Regions from separate parts of the Paenibacillus sp. JT31N11 genome, predicted to be linked through region 2. Evidence: a T-box and tRNA genes for the amino acid it is inferred to sense, from the RefSeq annotation. Region 2 holds a T-box; the other regions hold tRNA genes.

Region 1 (7,761 bases), 190 kb from region 2:
GGCGATTTCCACAACACCACAGATCATGATATAAGTTCGTATGCTCTTAATACACACGAGAGTAGCGTTACGTGCGTGGTTATCCGATTCTCTATAAATGGGTAATGTTCCTAATATTACTTTTAGAAGTAAACAGCAAATAGAGCAGGTAAGGAGCGATCCCCTCCTGCTCTATTTTCATTTCCGATTCTTAGGCGGACCAAATTTTTTCGATTGACGATAGTGTATCTGCAAGATACTTCTCGTATAGTTTCATCCCCAGGTCATCGCCAGTTTTTTCATAATGTTCTATCCATTTGAGCAAATCATTCGCGCGGCCCTCCAAGGCTACTTTAACTTGTAGCTTTTCAGTTGATGTAAATCCCATCGTTAATCATCATCTCCCATATGTTTCGCCTGTCTAGGCTGGTTTTAAATTTTGTATGGCATAGTATATGCAAAAACGCACTACCTAGTTATTAATTCCAAATAACCCCGAAGAACATCTTCAGGCAGATTAATCATGATACACGATATCCTTTCGCATAATACAGACGATCCGGCATTTACCTGCTTCGCTGGGGATTGCGTCAAGAATGGGATGGTCCAGTGTTAAAAATGCTTGATCGCTACTCACATATCACAGGACATATGCAACAAGCAGCCGCGGACGCTTTCGGGAAAATGGTTTATTCGTAGGCAGAAAACCGATAAATTAAAAAAACCCTTGATTACCAAGGGTTTCAGCGTTTAAGTTATGGTGATCTGAACAGGGTTCGAACCTGTGACCCCCACCCTGTCAAGATGGTGCTCTCCCAGCTGAGCTATCAGATCATAAGATAATGTCGTTCAGTGACAAATATTAATATATCAAAATCGAAAAACGAAGTCAACATTTAATTTCAACATTTTCCTGCACTAGCAAGTTCCGGAGCTTTGATTTGAATACCCTTCCCGATACAAAAGGGCCACCCGGGATTCGAGTGGTCTTATTTACATAGAAAATGAACCCTTCACCGCGTTACCCCTCCGGAATAAAGGGTAAGGCAATAGAAGGATGCGCAAACTATAAACTATCCGGATTGCCGATTTAATCAATTTTTACCGTTTTAAATACATTATCAAGCTTCTCATTCAGCTTCAGGCGTTTTTTCAGAGGAATTTTGATATCTCTGCCCAGCTCCTTGAAGAAGGTCTCCACATCACAATTCACATTGCTCAGCAGCACAATCAACGAACCGCTTGCGGCAATATTATTATTATCTTCAGCAGGGACCGCAACATCAACCGTATACTTCTTGGTTAATGTATTGCTGTAGCGGGCAAATATCTCAATCAGTTCCTCGTTATCGAAATTTTCAATTGCGGCCTGACCTTTTGCAGTGAAATTTAAATTTACTCTCACGTTCACTTTACCCCTTTTCTTTGAACCATTATTTATCGTCGCTGGCCATCCTGGTTGATCATATGGGTTCCTGAAGAGAAAAGCTCTTATACTCAACTCTCTAATCATAGCACAAAACAGTCCGGTTCATCGATAAATATATGAATAAAACAACTGGTGAATATTTCAGGCGCAACATTCGGCCGTTTCAGTCCGTCTATTGGGATACAGACAAGATAAATACCAAATAAACCCTGAGGTGATAAACCATGAAAAGAAGTCTGGTTATGCTGTCCGTTGTCGTCCTGCTGCTGTTTGCCGCAACTCAATCCGTATGGGCATTCTCCGACACGAAAAATGATCCGAATGAGTCCAAGATTGCCGATTTGCAAAGCAAAGGCATTCTCTCCGGAGGTAAAGACGGTTTATTCAAACCGGGAAATAATTTGACCTATGCGGAAGGCGTTTCGCTTATTGTCAAAGGCCTGGATCTGAACATCGACACGATCCGCTTCGTCAAAGCACCTAAAGCCAGTGATTATTATTCCAAAGCAAAAGACGGCTCATGGTATGAAGATGCATTCATCATTGCACAATTTAACGGCATTAATCTTCCTAAGGATGTCGATCCCAATGCTGTCATGACACGCGAACAGTTCGCTTACCATTTGTTCCAGGGAATTATGAAAACAGGCGATTATGCGTTTATTGATATTTACGCGATGATTAATGACGAGGCGGATATCAATAAAGACTATATGAGCAATATTCAAAGACTGCTGATCGCCAAAATTGTCCAGCTCGACAGCAAACAAAATTTCTATCCGCAAAAAGCGATTACCCGCGGCGAAGCTGCCGGCTGGCTGTATAACTCCATCCAATTCGTAGAAGAACAGGCAAACAACACGGTACCGCCCGTTGAGGAGCCCACACCTTCACCGCTTAGCGATGTGATAATCAGCACGGTCGCCGTGAATGACAAAGTGAATGAAGTCACGGTCTCTGCCATGGCTCCAAACCCCGGCTACGGACTCAAAATCAGCTCCATCTCCTTTGACGGCGACAAGGCTGTCGTTCAAGTCGAGGCAACCTATCCAGAAGGCGATCAGGTCTATCCTCAGGTAATCACAGAAGTAAAATCGGTGACCTATGTCTCGTCAGCCTACACTCCCACGCTTGCTGACTCACCAGGTTCCGCAGGAGGATCAGACGGCAGTGTTGGTTCCTCGACCGGTATCATGCACGGTGACTCGTCACAATTGGACCCAGGCGATAGTGTCAGCCCGCAGTAATCGTCCGGCAGAGAAAAAGAAGCTTCCCAAGACTTTTCGTAAAGTCATCGGGGAGCTTCTTTTTTTATTGGTCTTTCGCAAGCTACTCACGCCTCACTATGGCTTAAATCCTTCATAGCCAAAATAAACCGCCCCCGGCTTCATCAGTTTGCCCAGCTCTCCAACAAAACGGTCCGCTGTTTCCTCCTCATAGAGGTGTTCCAGTCCAAGCAGGCGATAATGCTCCCGCATCCCAAGCTGTGCGGACCGTTTGCCCTTGCTGCCGTCGCCGCGGAAGAAATCATCGACGACAACTCGTTCCACGGCTTCAGAGAGCTTTGCGGCAAAATGCTCTGAGCACGGCAGAAGCGGTGACACGGCGGCTTGAACCGGTATGCCATTATTCCTCAATTCGCGGATTGCGCTCCATCTGGCGGCGAGTGGAGGCGCTTTGGGAGTCAGCTGCTTGCGGATATCCTCCCGGTCCGTCTCAACCGTCATACTGACGCGGACATGACTGCCCAGACGCTTGAGCAAGTCCATATCCCGCACTACAAGCGGACTCCTGGTCTGCACAAGTACAAATTCAGGCGGCTTCTCCGCCATAACCTCCAGCACGAGCCTCGTCCGCATTGATGTATATTCTGCCGGTTGATAAGGGTCCGTTGCCGAGGACATGAAGACCGTTACTGGCCCTTTCTTCAAGGATCTGCTCCATTCCTTGCGGAAATCCTCGTCTTCAAATGGCTTGGGATCCACCCACTCGCCCCATGGCTCATCGCGAAACATGGCAACCGGCATACGCCTGACATAACAATAGGAACAGCCGAAGGAGCAGCCAACATACGGGTTCAGTGTATACGAATAACCCGTCAGATAGCCTGATGCGGGATTAAGCAGCTTCGACACCCGTTTCTTCGATTCTGCAAACGCCATATTTTACTCCTCATCCGCGGCGGATTCCAGCTTGGCGAGCGACGGCACGCACCAATCGATCTCCGAACGGCCAATGCTGCGAAGGAAATGGTTCGTGCGCGAGAAGGGCCGGCTGCCAAAAAAGCCCCGGTGCGCGGCAAACGGACTGGGGTGTGCCGATGAAATCATGCAGTGCGTGTCCGAATCAATCGCCGAGGCCTTCTCCTGGGCATGCTTGCCCCATAAAATAAACACCACAGGCGTCTCCCGCTTGTTCAAGGCCTGGACAATGGCATCGGTAAACCGTTCCCAGCCCAGGCCCTGATGCGATGCGGCAGCACCCGCCTGCACGGTCAGCACATTATTAAGCAGCAGCACGCCTTGTTTGGCCCATGAAACGAGATGCCCATGGTCAGGAATGGGACAGCCCAAATCATCCTTCAGCTCTTTGAAAATATTTTGCAAGGAAGGCGGGGTCTTGACGCCCGGCTGTACGGAAAAGCTCAGACCGTGTGCCTGGTTTGGACCATGGTAGGGGTCCTGTCCCAGAATGACCACACTTGTCTTCTCGTACGCTGTGTAATGCAGCGCATTAAAAATATCATGCATGCCCGGATAGATGGTTTGTCTTCGATATTGTTCCGCAAGATGAGAGCGGAGTTCCTTGTAGTAGGGCTGCTCCAGCTCCTGATCCAGAATCGAAGCCCAATCATTTTTGAATATGACAGCCAACTTCATTTCCTCCTCAATGAAATTAAAAAAAGCACCCCTCCGCTATACTCATCTGCTGACGAGGATATTACGGCTATGAGATGCTGATTTCTTTTCCGACTGCTCGTCCTTCGAACGTTATCGGTATGTATGGATCCTATAAGTACAAAGCTGGTGCCGAGGACGGGAATCGAACCCGTACGGTGGTCACCCACCGCAGGATTTTAAGTCCTGTGCGTCTGCCAGTTCCGCCACCCCGGCATGAGTGACGTGTATGAGATGGTGGGCCCTGAGGGACTCGAACCCCCGACCAATCGGTTATGAGCCGACCGCTCTAACCAACTGAGCTAAGGGCCCTTAAGATAATAATCGAAAGGTTGGTTGCGGGGGCAGGATTTGAACCTGCGGCCTTCGGGTTATGAGCCCGACGAGCTACCGGGCTGCTCCACCCCGCGAAAGTACCATTTTCACAACAACGTCATTTGAATGGCGACAAGATATAATATACAACACATTCCAATATTAAGTCAAGATTTTTTTCTCAGGGGACATACCGGACTCCGAAACGCCCTTTCCGCGACTGGAATACCTCGATTTCCCGGGGACTTTCATAGCCATAAACCCACCAGTCACTCTCCATTCGGCTTACCAGACATCCTGCCTGAAACTTCGTTTCATACAAACGGATCCAATACACCCATCGCATGAAGACAACCTCCATTACCATTTTTCCAATAGGTTGTCCATTTAAGGAAAAAATAAGTCTTCCTCAGCAGACAAAAAGAAACGGCAGTCGCCGTCCGGTTGAGGCTAAGCTAAGTTTCCTCCCTTAGAAAAAAATAACCGTTCTTACACTTCAAAAAAATACTGCCGCACGATTGTGCGGCAGTGACGGGATGTTAGCCTCCGGAGTTATATATGACTTTTCCGCCGCCCCCGCCGCCAGCAGCAGGGTCAAGCATGGCATTTGGATCTGTTTTAAGCTTTTGCAGAAATGAATCGCCTTTAGTCTGCCATTCCTTGAGCGCGGCATCCACCGACTTCTTGCCGTCGACAACCTCCTGGAAGAGAGGCTGGCCCAATTGGTTCACTTGATAAAGGCCCTGTTTATCCCGGTATAATTTATCCAGCTCAATGTCCTGCGGCGGTACTGGCTTGAGCGCGTAGAAAGCGCCGATATTATAGCTCATGCCATCCTTGGGCTTGAGGAACGATTTGCGGGCCACCATCTCATACGTGCTGCGGGATTTCAGCTTTGCCCATTCCTTGCTGTTATTGAATTGAATGAATTCCCAGGCATCCTCGCTGTTTTGCGCTTTCGCATTGATGGCCATCAGATTGCTCAGATAAATACTTCCACCAACGCCTGGCGCTTCGGCAAAGGTAGGAACGGTTACGACATCCCAATCGATCGCTTTGATATCTTTGTTTGTAGCCGAGTAGTCTTTGGCTTTTGCAAGTTCATTCACATAATCATAGCCGCCGATTGTCATCGCTACGCGTCCACTCAGGAACAAATCGCCCTGGAACGGGTTAAAGACTGGTTTGGAACTGCTGGTCGCCATCCCATTATCAAAATTCATATCCGACTGGGAAGGGACAATTTTCTTCTTATACAAATTGACGACGTCGGTCCACACTTTATTCCACTGCGGCGTATCAACGGTCATCTTCTCGCCTTTTTTGTCAAACATCATGAGCTGCAGCGGTGCCGCATAGTTCTGCGCATCAGAGAAGCCATCGCCGCTCCAACGGTTGAATGAGAAGCCGAAGGTGCGTGTCTTGCCTTCTCCTTTGGCAACTCTCTCCGCCAGTGCCATTATATCCGGCCACTGCATATTGTCAGTAGGCGGTGTAACGCCGGCATCGGTAAATATTTTCTTGTTGAAGTAAAGAGCAGACGCGCTGAATGTCGGCGTCAAGGCGTAGATGTTGTTATCGCCAGCATCTTTGATTCCATTGATGACAGCAGGCACGAAATCCTCGATATCGAACTTGCTTTCCTGAATAAGCGGGTCCAGCTGTTTCAGCATATTATCCTGTACCAGACGCTTCAGATAAGCGGATTCCAGAACGACAACATCGACCGGATTGCTGCCAACGAGCATTTCCTTCAGCTTCTCGTACGGATCTGGTTGTTTGTTGTTCGCATCCGGCTGCTGAAAGCGCTGATCATCATAATTGATTGCCGCCGCGATTTCGATATCCACATTGGGATGTGTCAGCTCATATGAGTCCGTAAATTGCTGGCGCAGATAAGGCTCATTATCCGAATTGGAGTACATGAAACCAATTCGCAGAACATGCCGCTCGGCATCGCTGCCGCTGTCTCCCTTCGAGCAGGCAGCAAGCACGGTCGATACAAGAGCGAGCGACAATACAAGTGCAGAGGCTCTGCGGATGACTGATTTTCCTTTAGGTTTGACCTTGAGTTCCATTACGGTTATCCCTCCAATGATTTTGGCGGCGAAATAATAATGCGCTCGCCATCGAATTCCATCGACGCTTTATCGGTAATCTTTAAAGCCGTTAAATAATTTTTGGGTATTTGGAGCCGGCCAACCCGGTCGACCACCACATACTCCTCATGAACCTCGCCTATGCCCTGCTGCGACAGGCTGATATTGCCATCTGCATCTATGTTGGGATTGCGTTTAATAAATTCCGTACTGGTCAGCCCGTCGCGAATCGCCACGACACGGTCCACCTTGCCTGCCAGCGACAGATCATGGGTTACAATCACGATCGTAATCCCGATTTCACGATTTAATTTTCGAAAGATATCCATAATCATGTCCGAGGTCCGTGAATCGACCGAGCCGGTCGGCTCATCGGCCAGCAGCATCTTCGGATGATTGGACAATGAGATCGCTATGGCTACGCGCTGCTGCTCCCCGCCTGAAAGCTGATGGAGCTTATTGTGCATCCGCTCCTTCAGACCCACCCATTCCAGCAGCTGCTTGGCATAAGGACGGTCCAGCTTGGATGACAGCATCATCGGCATCTCCACATTCTCCAGGGCCGTTAAATAAGGCAGCAGATTGCGCGCGTTGTTCTGCCAGATAAAGCCCACGGTATCCCTTTTGTAAGAAACGAGCTGCTCATCGGTTATCTTGAGCAAATCCCAGGGACCGACTGTGACGGAACCGGCAGAGGGCCGGTCAAGCCCTCCCAGAATGTTAAGCAGGGTGGATTTCCCGCTGCCGCTGTTGCCGATGATCGCCATCATCTCGCCCTCGCGGACGTTCAGATTCAGTCCTTGAAGAGCAACAACTTCGAGATCTTCGGTTTTATAAATTTTGACAAGGCCTTCGCATGTAATCATGTTGGTATTAACGCTCCTCTCCCATCTTCACCGCCTGATGCACACGCAATCTGCGGATATGCACCAGCAGCAGCGCCGCTCCCAGAAGCATCATGGCACCTACGACAATATATAATTGCGTCGTATCCTTCGAATCGAAAACCACCCGGAACGGCGGAACCGAATTCGTGACATTT
Region 2 (7,761 bases):
TTTATCGCTGTCCTTCAAGTAACTCCGATGGTAGACGATTTCCTTGATTCCGCTGTTCGCAAGCATGTTGGCACAAGTCCAGCAGGGCTGATCCGTCACATATACGGTAGAGCCTTCCCGGTCGATCCGGTCGGTGAAGAGCAGCAGGTTCTGTTCCGCATGAATGGTTCGGATACAGCGCTGCTTTTTGACCATCCGCTCTTCTCCGTCCGTAATTTGAAGCTCCAGCTCCTCCACAATCATGCAGCCGGCCTCCGAACAGTCGGCCACGCCCATGGGAGCTCCGTTATATGCCGTCCCGAGCAGCTTCTTCCCCTGCACCAGCACAGACCCTACATGCCGCCTCAAACAACGTGAACGCGTGGAGACCATGTAGGCAATATCCATGAAGTAAGTATCCCAGTCTTTGCGCGCGCTCTCGCGCGAATCCGTAACCATCGTAATTTTTCCTCTCCTATCCTATCCTGTTAATCCTACTGCTGACTGGCCGACAAAGCCTGGCTCAGGTCATGCAGAATATCGTCGATGCCTTCAGTTCCGATCGAAAGACGGATCATTCCCGGCGCTACGCCTGCCGCTTCCTGCTCCTTCTCCGACAGCTGCTGATGGGTTGTGCTGGCCGGATGGATAATCAGCGACTTCGAGTCGCCCACATTAGCCAAATGGGAGAACAGCGATACCGCATTAATCACTTTTTTGCCGGCATCCGCCCCGCCTTTAATACCGAAGGTAAGGATCGCCCCTTGACCTTTGGGCATATATTTCTGGCCAAGGTCATAGGAGACATGGCTCGGCAGCCCCGGATAGTTGACCCATTCCACCGCATCGTGAGCTTCGAGGAATTGAGCTACAGCCAAAGCGTTGGCGCTGTGCCGTTCCATCCGCAGATGCAGCGTCTCCAGCCCCTGCAGCAGCAGGAACGAGTTGAACGGCGAAATGGCAGCTCCCATATCGCGAAGCAGCTGGACGCGCATTTTAATAATATATGCAATTGGCCCTACGGCATCCGTATAGATGACGCCATGGTAGCTGGGGTCCGGTTCGGTCAAGCCGGGGAATTTTCCGCTTGCCTTCCAGTCGAAGGTACCGCCATCCACGACGACGCCGCCGATGGACGTCCCGTGACCTCCGATAAACTTGGTCGCGGAATGGACCACAATATCTGCGCCATGCTCAAGGGGACGACACAAGAACGGGCTTGGAAACGTGTTGTCGACAATGAACGGAATACCATGCTTGTGAGCAATGGCAGCGACCGCTTCAAGATCAATAATATCACCTTTCGGATTGCCAATGCTCTCCGCAAAAAGGGCTTTTGTATTGTCGGTAATCGCGGCCTCGAAATTGTTCGGATCCTGCGGATCGACAAAATTGACCTTGATGCCCAGCTTGGGAAGCGTAGTTGAAAACAGATTATAAGTCCCGCCGTACAAGCTGGTCGCGGAAACGATTTCATCTCCTGAGCCGGCTATGTTCAGAATTGCATATGTAATAGCCGCCGAACCCGATGCGACAGCTAGAGCGGCCGGCCCGCCTTCCAGAGCGGCAATACGCTTCTCAAACACATCGCTTGTCGGATTCATAATGCGGGTGTAGATATTGCCGAATTCCTTGAGCGCAAACAAGTCTGCAGCATGATCGGTATCGCGGAACCCATAAGACGTTGTTTGATAAATCGGTACTGCCCGCGACATGGTCGCAGGATCGATTTCCTGGCCTCCGTGGACGGATAGCGTTTCCAATGAAAGCTTGCGTTGTTCGGACATGTAAGAATCCTCCTCGCCGGAATTGAGCAGCAACGGCTCTGGCCGCTGCTTTTCCCATTGTCGCACAATCAAGGCGCAACAACAATGGAAGGTTTCATTTTTTCCAGTAGTTTGGGACCGATTCCTTTGACCCGGAGCAAATCGTCAACTGAGCGAAACGGACCATTCTTCTCCCTGTCCGCAACGATCGTTCCCGCCTTGGCTTCCCCGATGCCGGGCAGCTCATCCAGTTCCTGCGCCGTAGCAAAATTAATGTTGATTTTGCCCTCTTCGGTCAGGCCGACTCCCCGAGGTTCGATAGCCTTCTCACCTCCTGCCGCCTGCTTCGCGTCTGTCTCTTTCCCCGAGTCTGAGGGTATATCTTCCGAGCCGGCACCGGTTCCTTCCTTGGCCTTGCTTACGCCTGAGATCTTGGTGTCCTCCGCGACATCCGTGGAGCTTGCGGCTCCCTCCTCTTCCGCATCTATTGAAGCTGGAACCGTCATCCCGCCGCTTTGCCGGTCCGCGCCAGGAGCGTCGTTCTTTATCTTATCCTTCGCAGCAGGTCCTGGCTCATTGTCCGCCGGATTCAACACTTCTTTCACCTGGCTGTTCATAGCCACCCAGCCTGGCGGCTCGCTGGAATCCGACTGATAGAGCGCAGCGACCAGCAGCAGGGCCCCCAGGAGAAGCAGGGCGGCCATCATAAATTTTCGATTCCAGTCGGATCTTCTTTTTTCAGAGTACATATTGTAGATGTCACCTCTGTCCTTTATTTATCCGGCGATAATGTCTAAAACTTTGCCGTACTTTTGGTTATGTTGGCCTTGCCCCCTTGCATAGGGTAGTAAGAGCAAAGTGCCAAGGAGGGGTTACGATGAATGTTGGATTTATCGGAATCGGAAGTATGGGAAGCTTGCTCATCGATTCGTTTATCGGTTCGGGCGCGCTTGAACCGTCACAAATTACCGCCAGCAACCGTACCTTCGCCAAAGCGGAAAAGCTTGCCGTCCGGCACCTTGGCCTGCGCGCTGTCCCCCTTAACCGCGATGCCGTCATCGGACAGGATCTGATATTTTTGTGCATCAAGCCGCTAGAATATAAACGGGTCATCGAGGAGATTCGCGGGATTCTGTCGGAAGACCAGATTGTTATCTCGATTACCAGCCCTGTCCTGATTGAGCAGCTGGAAAATTCTCTCCCCTGCAAGATAGCGAAAGTCATTCCCAGCATAACGAATTATGTATGCTGCGGCGCAACCTTATGCATGTACGGCGATAGACTGAATGAAGCGGATAAAGCCCGCCTGAACAACCTTTTCTCCATGATCAGCGCGCCTCTGGCCATTGATGAGAAGCATACGCGGATCGTCTCGGATATTTCCAGCTGCGGTCCGGCCTTCATGGCCTTTGTCCTGCAGAGCTTCATCAACGCGGCGGTTGAAGAAACCGGAATCCCCCGGGAAGAGGCGGAGATTGTGGCAAGCGCGATGCTCTATGGCACCGGCCAGCTGCTCACCGAAGGAGGCATGTCGCCAGAAACCCTTCAGGCAAGAGTAGCCGTTCCCGGCGGCATAACCGCCCAGGCGCTTGCCCTGCTGAGCCGCGAGCTTGACGGTGTATTCAATGCCGTCATCCGGACGACACATGCCAAATACGAGGAAGATCTGGAGCGGGTCGCTCTCTCCTTATACGGCAAAGAGGTGAATGGCCCATAACGCATGCTTTGCGTTAATAAGCCATTCACCTCTTTTTACCAGGCAGCTTTGCTTACCTTGACTGATCCTTAATTGGCTACGATGTTGACAAGCTTGCCTTTGACGGCAATTACTTTGCGGATCGTTTTGCCCTCAAGCGCCTCAGCCACTTTAACGGATTGCTTGGCGATGCTCTCCATCTCGGATTCCTCCGTATCGGCCACTATCGAGAGACGATCGAGGATTTTTCCGTTGACCTGTACGACAATTTCCACCTCTTGATCAATCGTCCAGGACTCATCATAGGCTGGCCAAGCCACATAAGTGACCGAACCGGTATGACCCAGCTTTGACCACAGCTCTTCGGCGATATGCGGCGCGAGCGGAGACAGCATCTGAACAAAATGCTCGACTGCTTCCCGGGGGAGCGATTCTGCCTTGTACGCCTCATTGACGAATATCATCAGTTGACTGATCGCCGTATTGAAGCGCAGATGCTCGTAATCGTCCGTTACCTTCTTGATCGTGCGATGCCAGGTGCGCTTGAACGCATCCGACGTTTTTGCATCCGATATTTTCGCATGAAGAGCGCCGTCTTCCCCGATCGCCATACGCCATACGCGGCTGAGGAAACGATACATCCCTTCCACACCGTTGGTATTCCATGGCTTCGTAGCTTCAAGCGGTCCCATGAACATCTCATACATCCGCAGCGTATCTGCCCCGAACTCATTGACAATATCATCAGGATTGATGACATTGCCCCGCGATTTGCTCATCTTCTCATTATTCATGCCAAGAATCATGCCTTGATTGACCAGCTTATGGAACGGCTCCTTCGTATCCACAATACCCAGATCGTACAGCACCTTATGCCAAAAGCGCGCATAAAGCAGATGAAGCACGGCATGCTCCGCGCCGCCGATATACAGATCCACCGGCAGCCACTGCGCCTGCTTCTCCTTGGAACAAAGCTCATTCTGGTTGTGAGGATCAATAAACCGCAGATAATACCAGCAGCTGCCTGCCCATTGCGGCATCGTATTGGTTTCCCGGCGCGCCTTCATCCCCGTTTCCGGATCAATCGTCTCCACCCATTCGGTTACATTCGCCAAAGGCGATTCGCCCGTCCCGGAAGGCTTGATCTGATCGATTTCCGGCAGCAGCAACGGCAGCTGATCATCCGGAACCGGCTTCATCGTGCCATCCTCCAGATGAAGAATCGGAATCGGCTCCCCCCAATAACGCTGGCGGCTGAACAGCCAGTCGCGAAGGCGGTAGGTGATTTTGCCTTTGCCCTTGCCGTTCTCCTCCAGCTTGCGGATCATCAGGGCGATAGCCTCTTCGTTGTTCAATCCGTTCAAATATTGCGAATTCACATGGGGACCGTCTCCGGCGTAGGCTTCCCCGGTGATCGTCCCGCCCTGAACAACCTCCACTATAGGCAGATCAAACTGCTTGGCGAATTCCCAATCGCGTTGATCATGGCCCGGTACTGCCATAATGGCCCCGGTGCCGTATCCAGCAAGAACGTAATCGGCGATCCAGATCGGTGTTTTGGCTCCGCTCACCGGATTGATGGCATAGGCTCCTGTAAATACGCCCGTTTTGTCCTTGGCCAAATCTGTGCGTTCCAGATCGCTTTTGCGCGCGGCCGACTCCTGGTAAGCTTCCACGGCAGCCTTCTGCTTCGCAGTCGTAATTTGAGCGACAAGCTCGTGCTCCGGCGCCAGCACGCAGTATGTTGCGCCAAAAAGCGTATCGGGCCTTGTCGTAAACACGACCAGCGATTCCTCATAGCCATCGATGGCAAAGGTCACTTCTGCTCCCTTTGATTTGCCGATCCAGTTGCGCTGCATGTCCTTGATGCTTTCGGTCCAGTCCAGTTCCTCCAGATCCTCAAGCAGCCTCTCCGCATATTCCGTGATCTTCAGCACCCATTGGCGCATCGGCTTGCGGATGACGGGATGATTGCCCCGTTCGCTCAGGCCGTTGATGACTTCTTCGTTCGCAAGCACTGTGCCCAGCGCAGGACACCAGTTAACAGGAACCTCCGCCACATAAGCGAGTCCCTTGTTAAACAGCTGAATGAATATCCACTGCGTCCATTTGTAATAATCGGGATCGGTGGTGCTGAATTCGCGGTCCCAATCATACGAGAAGCCAAGCGACTTGATTTGTCTGCGGAAATTATTGATATTCTTGACCGTAATTTCCCGAGGATGCTCCCCCGTATCCAGAGCATGCTGCTCCGCAGGCAGTCCGAACGCGTCCCAGCCCATCGGGTGGAGGACATTATAGCCCTTCATCCGTTTGTAGCGGGAGACGATATCGGTAGCCGTGTACCCTTCGGGATGGCCTACATGCAGCCCTGAGCCGGATGGATACGGAAACATATCGAGCGCGTAAAATTTCGGTTTTCCCTGATCCTCAGTCGTTTGAAAAGTCTTGTGCTCATCCCAATACATCTGCCATTTCGGCTCAATGACCAGTGGGTTATAGCCTTGCTGCTCTGGACGTTCCTGTGACATTACCATTGCCTCCCGGTTTCATTTGCTTATTCGCATATTTTTCATAAAAAAACCTCCCGCCCCCAGCGTAAACGCTAGGGACGAGAGGATTATCTCCCGTGGTACCACCCTAGTTAACAACAGGCATGCTTTGCCGCTGCTCACTCGAACCCTTAACGCGGGCGGGACGGCACGCTTAGACAGGCCATAAGCTAATATGCCTGCTTGCACGTGCGGCTCCAAGGCGAGTTCATAACCCCTCTGGTCCGGCTTGCACCAACCGCCGGCTCTCTGAATCCAGTTCAAGGAAACTACTGCTCCTTATCGACGCCAAACCTAAAATGATTAGTTCGATTATAAAGAAGCACCCCCACGCATGTCAAGAGCACATCTGGATAAGTCTTCATTTTACCGCAGCGAAGAAGAGCCGCTCAGAACGGTCATCGGGCGCAGCCAGCCTAAAGTCCGCGAACGATTCCACCCTGCCAAACCCCGCTCTCGCCAGCGCCTCCAGAATCCACTTCGGCTGATAAGCCCGCTGGACATGAATCTCTTCAAAACGGTTGTAATGGGACGGCCGCTCATCCGACTCACGAACAAAAATCGTCAGATGATGCTCGATTTCCACCCGTTCGCTGTCCAGATCGCTCGTCCAGATGTAGGCGATATCCCGGTCATCAAGCACGAAGGGCTGCTCATCCGCGTAACGCTGCAGAGTCCTGGGCGGATGCACATCGAAAAGAAAGACGCCGCCGGGCTTAAGTCCTTCATAGGTGGCACGGAAGGCGGCTTCCACATAATCCATTTCCGTCAAATAATTGATGCAGTCGCAAAAGGAGATAACGGCATCAACCTGCTCCGGCAGCTCCCAGCTGCACATATCCTGCTGCAGCCAGCGGATGGCGCCAGCAGAGGACCGAATCGCCTGCTGCGGACTTTCGTCCCATTTGCTCCGCCCGATGCTGAGCATGTCAGCCGAGAGATCGATACCGAATACCTGAAAACCGGAGCGAGCGAGCGGAATCGCCAGACTCCCCGTGCCGCAGCCCAGATCGACGACGGTTTGCGGGATGCCGTAGCGGTCCCAGCACTCCCTTGCAAACCGCAGCCAATCGGAATAGGGCATGTCCTCCATGAGACGGTCGTAAACGGTGGCAAACTGCCGGTAAGCACGCATCGCTTCTCTCCTCTATTCTTCTTCTGCAGGCTGCTTTTCCTGTACCAGGGTCGTCCAGCTTCCGTCCTGCACAACAAGCCCTTCCCTCATGAGCTTGCCAATCGCCCGCTTGAAAGCCGACTTGCTTATATTAAACTTCTGTTTAATGATATCAGCCGATGTTTCGTCCGAATACGGCATGGCGCCGTCAGGCCGCTCCCGCAGAAAGGCAAGGATGCGTTCCGAATCCTCCAGCCTGCCCACTTCCTTGCGGGGAGTCATCGACAAATTGACCCGTCCGTCTTCACGGATGAACGTCACTCTGGCCCGGACACGCTCGCCCAGCCGCAGCAGCTTGGTCCGCTCCTCTGCAGGAATGAAGCCCATAACGCCAAAACCGACAACACCGCCGTCAATAAGTACAAAAGAACCAATCTTCAGCGTCTTGGTGACAAAGCCTTCCACCCATGTATTGCGCCAGGACTCCGGTGCGGAAAAAGCAAGCTCGGCAAGCTCTTCTTCAAAAGCCACTTTTGCCACGAGACGGCCGATTTTGTCATGGGCCAGGATCACATGCACTTCATCGCCGCGCTGGGGGCGCAGCTCCTTGAGCTCCGGCTGCTCGGACATTGGAAGCAGCAGCTGCCGCCCGAG
Region 3 (7,761 bases), on a different contig from region 2:
GATGCGAAGGAAGCGATTCAGCAGCGCACGCAAATCAATGATTACGTGCGCTCGAATATGGCTCAATTCATAACGGGCGCCAGAAAATTGAACGACTCCGAATGGGACAGCTATGTGAAGGGCTTTGACGGCCTGAATCTGACCCGTTATCTTGAAATCTATCAGCATGCGTATGACAGCAAGAAATGACGGGATTGCCTGTGTGCAGGAAGAAGCAGGGGTAGCTGATATCAGCCTCCTGCTTCTTCGCTTTTGAACACCATTAATCCAGATCATGTATCGGACCAATCATCATTAGGCCAATGCCAATCCGTAACAAACACACAATCGCCATGGGGCAGGCATGCATATCCTACAGAGTACCCAATACACAAGGAGGTGCTTCAGAATGTCTGGTTTAGTTGGCGGTGTTGGCTATGGCGGATTTGGCGCAGGAATTGGATTCATACTCGTGCTCTTTATTTTGTTGGTCATTATCACCCGCGGTTGCGGATTCGGCTACTAATTAAAGCTTCGGAACGTTAACCTCCGATCACGTTCCTGACTAGCAAATAATCCCGGAACAGGCCCGCACTGCGGGCCTTTTTTCCATTTTCTCTCGTCTTCCAATTGGCATGTTTAATGTAACAGCAACTTCCTTGCCTGTCACATACAAGATGACCTTGTCGCCTGCCCGTACCTATTGGAGAGTGATAACATATAATCACGAGGGATTTGAAAGACTCGATTGGGTGCGGCTCGGCAGAAGCTTCCAATCAGGCTGTCAGGGAAAAACAATCGTTTAATGAACTGTACTCTAATGTGATCAAGAATTTCCATGCAACGAATCGCTTAGCATACGTTCTTTTCGTGAGGTCCGGCCTTTCTAGGTACATCTTTACTACGACAAAATGATCGAGTCAGATAGTCACATAGTCTAAACTGCCCTTGACAGTACTAGGTAATATCTGTAAGTTCTATTAAGATACAAAGTGTATCAAATAATTGTCGGAGGAGGACGGTGAATGGAAACAAATGATTTACATGCTGTCTAAAAGGCTTATTTTTTTACATAGGGTAGTTAAATAATAACGAGGGAGAGATTGAAATGGGAGCTGTACTGTTCATCGAAACATGGAGGAGAAAAAAAGCTTTTCGCGACCAACTATATCGAAGGAGCCTCATTCGGAAAGTTTACAAGTGTGGATGTGGAAGTGCTGGATGATGATGGAATACCGTATGGTCCCGGGAAGCTGACATTTGAAAGGATTTTAGCAGGCGAGCTTACGTTGCAAGAATCTGCAGGTTATGCCAGCCTAATCGTCCAGCGCAAGGGAGGAACACGAGGAAAAGTGACCGTTAATTATAAAACGTCAGGTTATGGGACGCATAGCGCCCAGGCAAATGTTGATTATAAACCCGTAAGTGGCACATTTGTATTTGAGGATGGAGAGTCATGGAAGAGAATTGACATACCAATTATCGACAATGACCGATATGATGGCGATAGACTTTTTGTTTTGACGCTGAGCGGGCTGACGGGCGGCGCAGCCTTTGGATCCAGTCAACTTACAATATCGATACAGAACGACGATCCGAAAACGAACGGGATTTCTTTTGCCACCAACACGCTAGAATTTAATGAGGATGATGGCTATGCTTTTGTGGACGTCCTGCGGGATCACCCCAAAGGGGGCGTAATAGTCAAATATATCTTTCGTAGCGAAAGTACAGGAATTATTTACGGAGATACAAAATTTGTGGGGGATGAAACAAAAAAAACAATTCGGGTTCCGATTACCGATGATCAAATTCCTAAAAGAGATGAAACCATTTACGCCGATTTCCCATCTTATGACGCCATTGATAGTCATGAATTCGCCTATATCTCTTCCCCCGACGCTGTATCGATCCACATCAACGACAACGATTCCGTTCACTTTGAGTTTAAATCCACAATGAACTATGCCATCGAAGAGTCCGGGATCGCAATGGTCTCCGTTATCCGCAGCGGTTCCGTCAAAGGACGGATCAGCGTCAATTATACCACCGCTCCCGTCTCCGCAACGGATGGAAGCAGCCCAGGTTCCGGCAGCGATTATATTAAAACAAGGGGACAGTTGATTTTTGGTGACGGAGAAACGGTGAAAAATATTCAAGTTCCGCTCGTGGACGACTCACTTGTTGAGTATAACGAGAAGTTCCGGCTCTATTTTGAACCTGACTGGTTAAACGAGAATAGAACGGCAGGTACGTTCACCGAAGTCGTCATATTTGATAAAGATCGAAATGAGTCTTAATTGCCCTAACGGATACTATACCTTAATACTGGAAGGGCTGCCGCTTGGGCAGCCCTTCATTGAGCTAACGCGCACGATAGCAATACCTATAACCATGAACATTATGCAACATTCCTGTATCGTTTCCTCAATAAATATGATGATTTCACGATACACCAGATTTATAATCCTCAATTAGACGCCACACTTAATCTCTTGCTTGATGAAGAATCACGAATCACTATCTATTACGAGAATGAGAAATACCAAATTAGACTGTAATGAAATGCCACTGCACTTCGATGAACAGGTACCGCCATATAAACAAACTTCACACAATAAAAAAAAATAAAAACCCCTTATGTATCAAGGGATTCAAGGATTTTAAGGTTGGTGCGGTCGGCGGGATTTGAACCCGCACGCCTTGTGAGCGCCACCCCCTCAAGATGGTGTGTCTGCCGTTCCACCACGACCGCGGAGTGATATGCAATTGTGTAACATATCAGATAAAATGGTGAGCCATGAAGGACTCGAACCTTCGACACCCTGATTAAAAGTCAGGTGCTCTACCAACTGAGCTAATGGCTCCAATGGTGACCCGTAGGGGAATCGAACCCCTGTTACCTCCGTGAAAGGGAGGTGTCTTAACCGCTTGACCAACGGGCCATAAAATGTTGCTCAGATGTGCCTCTTTCAGACGACAAGAATTAGTATAACCAATTTCAATTCCGCTTGCAAGTACTTTTTTTAAAGAATTTACAACTGACTTTCAGCCGATTTCGCCTTGAGGCAAACAAAAAGGACCGGCTTACGGCCCATGCTTGTCTTCATAAAATATGGCGGAGAGAGAGGGATTCGAACCCTCGCACCACTTGCGCAGTCTAACCCCTTAGCAGAGGGTCCCCTTGAGCCACTTGGGTATCTCTCCAGAAAAGAAATGGCTCCCCGAACAGGACTCGAACCTGTGACAACTCGATTAACAGTCGAGTGCTCTACCAACTGAGCTATCAGGGAAAGTGTTTTTGGTGACAAGAAATAATGTATCATGATTCAATTTTGAAGTCAAGCATAAAAATTAATAAATTCCCCCTGCATTTTCCACAGGCATATTTCCGGGGGTCCACTTTCCTTTTCCGCAAATATTCCATGCCGCAGCTGCGGCAGATCAGCTTGTACCGGTACGGCTCCACCCGCTTGTCCGCACGGCTGGGAAGCGACTTGCAGTATCGGGTCCCCCCAACCTTCACCAGCAGCTGCTTGAAGTCGGCGTCCCGGTGCTTGTACCCCCGCTTCAGCAAATGCAGATGGTAGTGGCACAGCTCATGCTTGATTATTTTCTCCGTCTCTTCCGTCCCGTAGTTCTCCAATTGATGCGGACTGATTTCGATATGGTGGGTCTTGGTGAAGTACCTCCCGCCGGTCGATGTCAGACGCGGATTGAACGTTGCCTTGTGCCGGAACGGAAGCTGAAAATACTGGAGGGAGATTTTCTCGACCCATGCTTGAAGTATATGATCTTCCATCACTCTTCTCCTTCAACATTTATTGCATATTCATACTTGAATTTTAAAGGACGAATACGCTACACTGTCAAGTAGTATTCACCTGCTGCATTCGAGGGGAGAGCATAATTCAATGGCACAGATGCGTTATATTATAATGAAAAATGGACAAGATGTCTCGTTTGTGGAAATGCCGCAATCGCATGCCTACCAGCTCAGCGCGCTAAATCTGCGCCTGCACAAGGAAATCGACAAGCTGACCGCCAGCAATGTTCCCGCCTTGCCGCTGGCAATTGCCGAGTGCGATGAATTGGAGCTTCACGATCAATCGCTCGCCGTGCATTCCGGCCTGGACTATATAAATGCTTTGGAGAGCGATTTTTCCTCCATCCAGGAAAAGTCCTACCCCCTGATCTCCCTCCTCACGGAAATACGCGCTCTGCAGGCACAGCTGGAGCAGTGGTATGAGGAGGAAGCTGACGTCTAACCTCCCGTATTCATGCAGTTTGGATTGGACCTGCACGGATAATCGCCTACCCCCATATGCTAGTTACTACAACAAGTGACGGCTTTGGAAGGAGGGCGAATGACTGTGCCGCAATGGTTATGCAACCAATTGATGCGTGCTTTCGTGAAGAAGGACAGACGGCAGATCCGTCTGCTTAACGATTGCTGGTATTTCTACCGGACCAAGCAGCAGCCGGATGACAATACGGCAAACGATATGGCGACAGATGTATAGCATTATTGTGAAGAAAGCGGCCGGGTATATGCAAGCAGCAGCCATGCTCTAGAACAGGATGAAACAGCTTTCGTAGCCACTGTTATCCATGAAAAAAGGGTGTTATCTTCCGGCAGTGACTCGTGACTGCTTGAAGATAACACCCTTTCTATTGCCGCCTTGAGCTAGTCCGGCTTGCGCATGGTCAGGCTTACGCGGCCTTTTTTCTGATCAACGCCGATGACCCACACGGTGACCGTATCGCCAACGGATACGACATCCATGGGATGCTTCACGAATTTGTGGCTAAGCTGCGAAATATGGACGAGCCCGTCGTTCTTGATCCCGATATCGACGAAGGCTCCAAAGTCGATAACATTCCGAACGGTTCCGTGCAGTTCCATTCCCGGATGCAAATCCTCGATGCTCAGAACGTCAGTATGGAAAATCGGAGCGGGAAGCTCTTCCCTTGGGTCTCTTCCGGGTCTCAGGAGGCTGTCTACAATGTCTCTGAGCGTCGGAACGCCTACTCCCAGGGTTTGAGCAACCCCCTCAGTCTCAATCGCCTTTAAAGACGCTTTAAACGCGTCGGAGCCCAAATCCTCAAGCTTCAGACCAAGCGTCCGGCATAATTTGTCGACAACCGCGTAAGATTCGGGATGAATCGGGGTACGGTCAAGCAGATTGGCGCCCTCGGGCACCCGGATAAAGCCGATGCATTGCTCGTAGGTTTTGGCTCCCAGCCGCGGAACGCTCTGCAGTGTCTTGCGGTCGCTGAATTTTCCTTTTTCCTCGCGGAATTTGACGATATTCTTCGCTGTAGTGGCATTGATCCCGGCCACGTAGGACAGCAGCGAAGGCGAGGCGGTGTTCACATCGACGCCGACATGGTTGACCGCGGATTCCACCACGCCCCCGAGCGTCTCCTCGAGCCGCTTCTGGCTCACATCATGCTGATACTGCCCGACGCCGATGGCCTTGGGCTCAATTTTCACAAGCTCGGCCAGCGGGTCCTGAAGACGTCTGGCAATCGACACCGCGCTGCGCTCCGCCACATCAAGATCCGGAAACTCGGAAGCAGCCAGCTTGGACGCCGAATATACGCTTGCGCCCGCTTCATTGACGATTATGTATTTCAACTCCAGTTCCTTGTCTCTGCCGGCTTCCTTGCGCTTGCCGATCAGTCCCGCTATGAACTGCTCCGTCTCGCGGGAAGCCGTCCCGTTGCCGATGACGATAAGCTCGACTTTGTAGGTATCGATCAATCCCCCGATCAGCTTCTCCGCTTCCGCTACCTTGTTGTGCGGGGCGGTCGGATAGGCAACGGCCACTTCGAGCAGCTTGCCGGTCTCATCCACAACCGCAAGCTTGCAGCCTGTCCGGAAAGCAGGGTCGACGCCAAGCACGACATTTCCCCGTACAGGAGGCTGCAGCAGCAAATTGCGCAGATTGGTGGAGAAAATCTGGATCGCATGCTCCTCCGCCTTCTCCGTTAATTCGCCTCGGACTTCACGCTCGATCGATGGCGCAATCAGCCTTTTATAAGCATCCTGAATCGTTTGCAGAAGCAAACCGCCAATTGCAGGAATTGTCCCGCCGCGGATGGTTTGACGGTCGATATAATCAATAATCCTCTCCGCCGGCACGTCCAGCGACACGCGCAGCACATCCTCGCGCTCCGCCCGGTTGATGGCAAGTGTCCGATGCGGAGGAAGCCGCTTCAAGGGCTCCTGGTAGGCATAATACATTTCATAAACCGTCTCCTGCGAAGTATCCTTCGCTTCCGTACGCACTACACCGTTGTCAAAAGTGAACCTGCGCACCCATGCACGGATTTTGGCATCGTCGGCAAGCTGCTCCGCGATAATATCCATCGCTCCCTGAAGAGCCTCCTCCGGGGTCGATACGCCCTTCTCGGCATTAACATAGCGCTCAGCTTCGCGGCTTGGATCCCCCTGGCGCGGCTGTGACAGCAGCCAGACGGCAAGCGGCTCGAGTCCGCGCTCCTTGGCGACGCTTGCGCGGGTCTTGCGCTTTTGCCGGTACGGCCGGTACAAATCCTCGATCTCCTGCAGCTTGACGGACGCCACTATGGCGCTGCGCAGCTCATCCGTTAACTTCCCCTGCTCGTCGATCAGCCGGATTACCTCGCGCTTGCGCACCTCAAGGTTGCGCATATACTGCAGCTTCTCCTCGATGGAGCGCAGCTCCGTCTCATCCAGCTCGCCGGTCATTTCCTTGCGGTAGCGGGCAATAAAGGGAATCGTATTGCCTTCATCCAGCAAATTCACAGCCGCCTTCACCTTGCTGCCCGGCAGGCTGAGCTCTGCGGTAATCCGTTTCAGAATCCGTTCCTGCTCCGCCGCCTGCTCTTCTTTGGTCAGCTCCACCCTGGCGCCCGGTTCCTGCTCCAACTCCTGCTGACTTGCATACTGCTTTGCTTCTGCCACTTTACACTTCCTCCATCCTTTATAACAGGGCATAACCCTTACTGCGCGGCTCTAGGCCGGCACGTAAGGGTTATTTTCCATTTCATATCCGATTGTCGTCCGCTCTCCGTGACCGGGATAGACGCGTACATTCGGATCAAGCTTATACAATTTGCCGCGGATGGAATCGTATAAATCCCTCTCGCGGCCACCCGGCAGGTCTGTTCGTCCCACTGATTTGCGGAAGAGCACATCGCCGCTGATCAGATGCTCCCCGCATAGCAGGCTGACGCTTCCCGGCGAATGTCCGGGCGTGTGCATGACCAGAAACGTATGGCCGATCAGCTCCAGCTTCTGCCCCTGCGCCAGTGCGTACTCAGCAGGGTCGGTCACAAGCGGCGGAGTGACATCCGACCAGCGCTCGGAGCCGTTCTTGCGCGCATCCGTCAGCCAGTCCGCTTCCAGATCATGCAGATATACCGGGCAGCCGGCTGCCTTGCGCACCGCATCGACGCCGCCCATATGGTCGAAATGCGCGTGCGTCAGCACGATCGCCTCGATTGTCAGGTCCTTAATGCGCGTGAGCAGCCGCTGCGGGTTCATGCCAGGATCTATAATAATGCCGCGTTTGCCGGTCTCCTCTGTAATCAGGTAAGCGTTTGTCTGCAAGGGACCAAGCGTAAAAGTCTCAATCTTCAGCATCTTAGAAAGAAGCGAGAAGCTGGCGCAGCTCTTGTACGATTGTTTGTTGGTACCCTGTGCCTTCACCGTAGCGGCGGCCCATCTCCTGTCGGGCAAGGCTCAGATTCGCCTGATAATCAGCAGCGTCCCGGTCCGTATTCGCCTGTTTG

The links. A T-box is a leader RNA that pairs with one kind of tRNA and senses whether it is charged. The one in region 2 lies ahead of leuS (leucine--tRNA ligase), so its partner is inferred to be a tRNA-Leu.
Region 1: it has a tRNA-Leu gene. The T-box ahead of leuS (leucine--tRNA ligase) is inferred to sense a tRNA for this amino acid. The anticodon was not compared.
Region 3: it has a tRNA-Leu gene. The T-box ahead of leuS (leucine--tRNA ligase) is inferred to sense a tRNA for this amino acid. The anticodon was not compared.

What each region holds. Positions count from the first base shown of each region.
Region 1 covers NZ_JBWDNQ010000002.1:552,548-560,308, forward strand. The annotation lists gene AC0YNV_RS10715 (hypothetical protein) at 191-367, opposite strand; tRNA gene AC0YNV_RS10720 (tRNA-Val) at 738-813, opposite strand; gene AC0YNV_RS10725 (hypothetical protein) at 1,070-1,384, opposite strand; gene AC0YNV_RS10730 (S-layer homology domain-containing protein) at 1,633-2,655, shown strand; gene AC0YNV_RS10735 (SPL family radical SAM protein) at 2,752-3,570, opposite strand; gene AC0YNV_RS10740 (uracil-DNA glycosylase) at 3,574-4,281, opposite strand; tRNA gene AC0YNV_RS10745 (tRNA-Leu) at 4,433-4,521, opposite strand; tRNA gene AC0YNV_RS10750 (tRNA-Ile) at 4,541-4,617, opposite strand; tRNA gene AC0YNV_RS10755 (tRNA-Met) at 4,639-4,715, opposite strand; gene AC0YNV_RS10760 (hypothetical protein) at 4,802-4,966, opposite strand; gene AC0YNV_RS10765 (ABC transporter substrate-binding protein) at 5,160-6,698, opposite strand; gene AC0YNV_RS10770 (ABC transporter ATP-binding protein) at 6,704-7,585, opposite strand; gene AC0YNV_RS10775 (ABC transporter permease) at 7,593-7,761, opposite strand, start outside.
Region 2 covers NZ_JBWDNQ010000002.1:739,063-746,823, forward strand. The annotation lists gene AC0YNV_RS11500 (deoxycytidylate deaminase) at 1-438, opposite strand, end outside; gene AC0YNV_RS11505 (homocysteine synthase) at 474-1,766, opposite strand; gene AC0YNV_RS11510 (ComEA family DNA-binding protein) at 1,835-2,494, opposite strand; gene comER (late competence protein ComER) at 2,623-3,462, shown strand; gene leuS (leucine--tRNA ligase) at 3,531-5,972, opposite strand; T-box leader at 6,046-6,288, opposite strand; gene AC0YNV_RS11525 (class I SAM-dependent DNA methyltransferase) at 6,355-7,128, opposite strand; gene AC0YNV_RS11530 (CvfB family protein) at 7,141-7,761, opposite strand, start outside.
Region 3 covers NZ_JBWDNQ010000003.1:270,594-278,354, reverse strand. The annotation lists gene AC0YNV_RS13845 (type 2 periplasmic-binding domain-containing protein) at 1-189, shown strand, start outside; gene AC0YNV_RS13840 (YjcZ family sporulation protein) at 389-505, shown strand; gene AC0YNV_RS13835 (Calx-beta domain-containing protein) at 1,083-2,279, shown strand; tRNA gene AC0YNV_RS13830 (tRNA-Leu) at 2,650-2,734, opposite strand; tRNA gene AC0YNV_RS13825 (tRNA-Lys) at 2,771-2,846, opposite strand; tRNA gene AC0YNV_RS13820 (tRNA-Glu) at 2,850-2,924, opposite strand; tRNA gene AC0YNV_RS13815 (tRNA-Ser) at 3,096-3,186, opposite strand; tRNA gene AC0YNV_RS13810 (tRNA-Asn) at 3,197-3,272, opposite strand; gene AC0YNV_RS13805 (SprT family protein) at 3,302-3,781, opposite strand; gene AC0YNV_RS13800 (hydrolase/acyltransferase) at 3,894-4,247, shown strand; gene cmpA (cortex morphogenetic protein CmpA) at 4,353-4,502, shown strand; gene AC0YNV_RS13790 (Tex family protein) at 4,667-6,871, opposite strand; gene AC0YNV_RS13785 (MBL fold metallo-hydrolase) at 6,983-7,612, opposite strand; gene AC0YNV_RS13780 (thioredoxin family protein) at 7,614-7,761, opposite strand, start outside.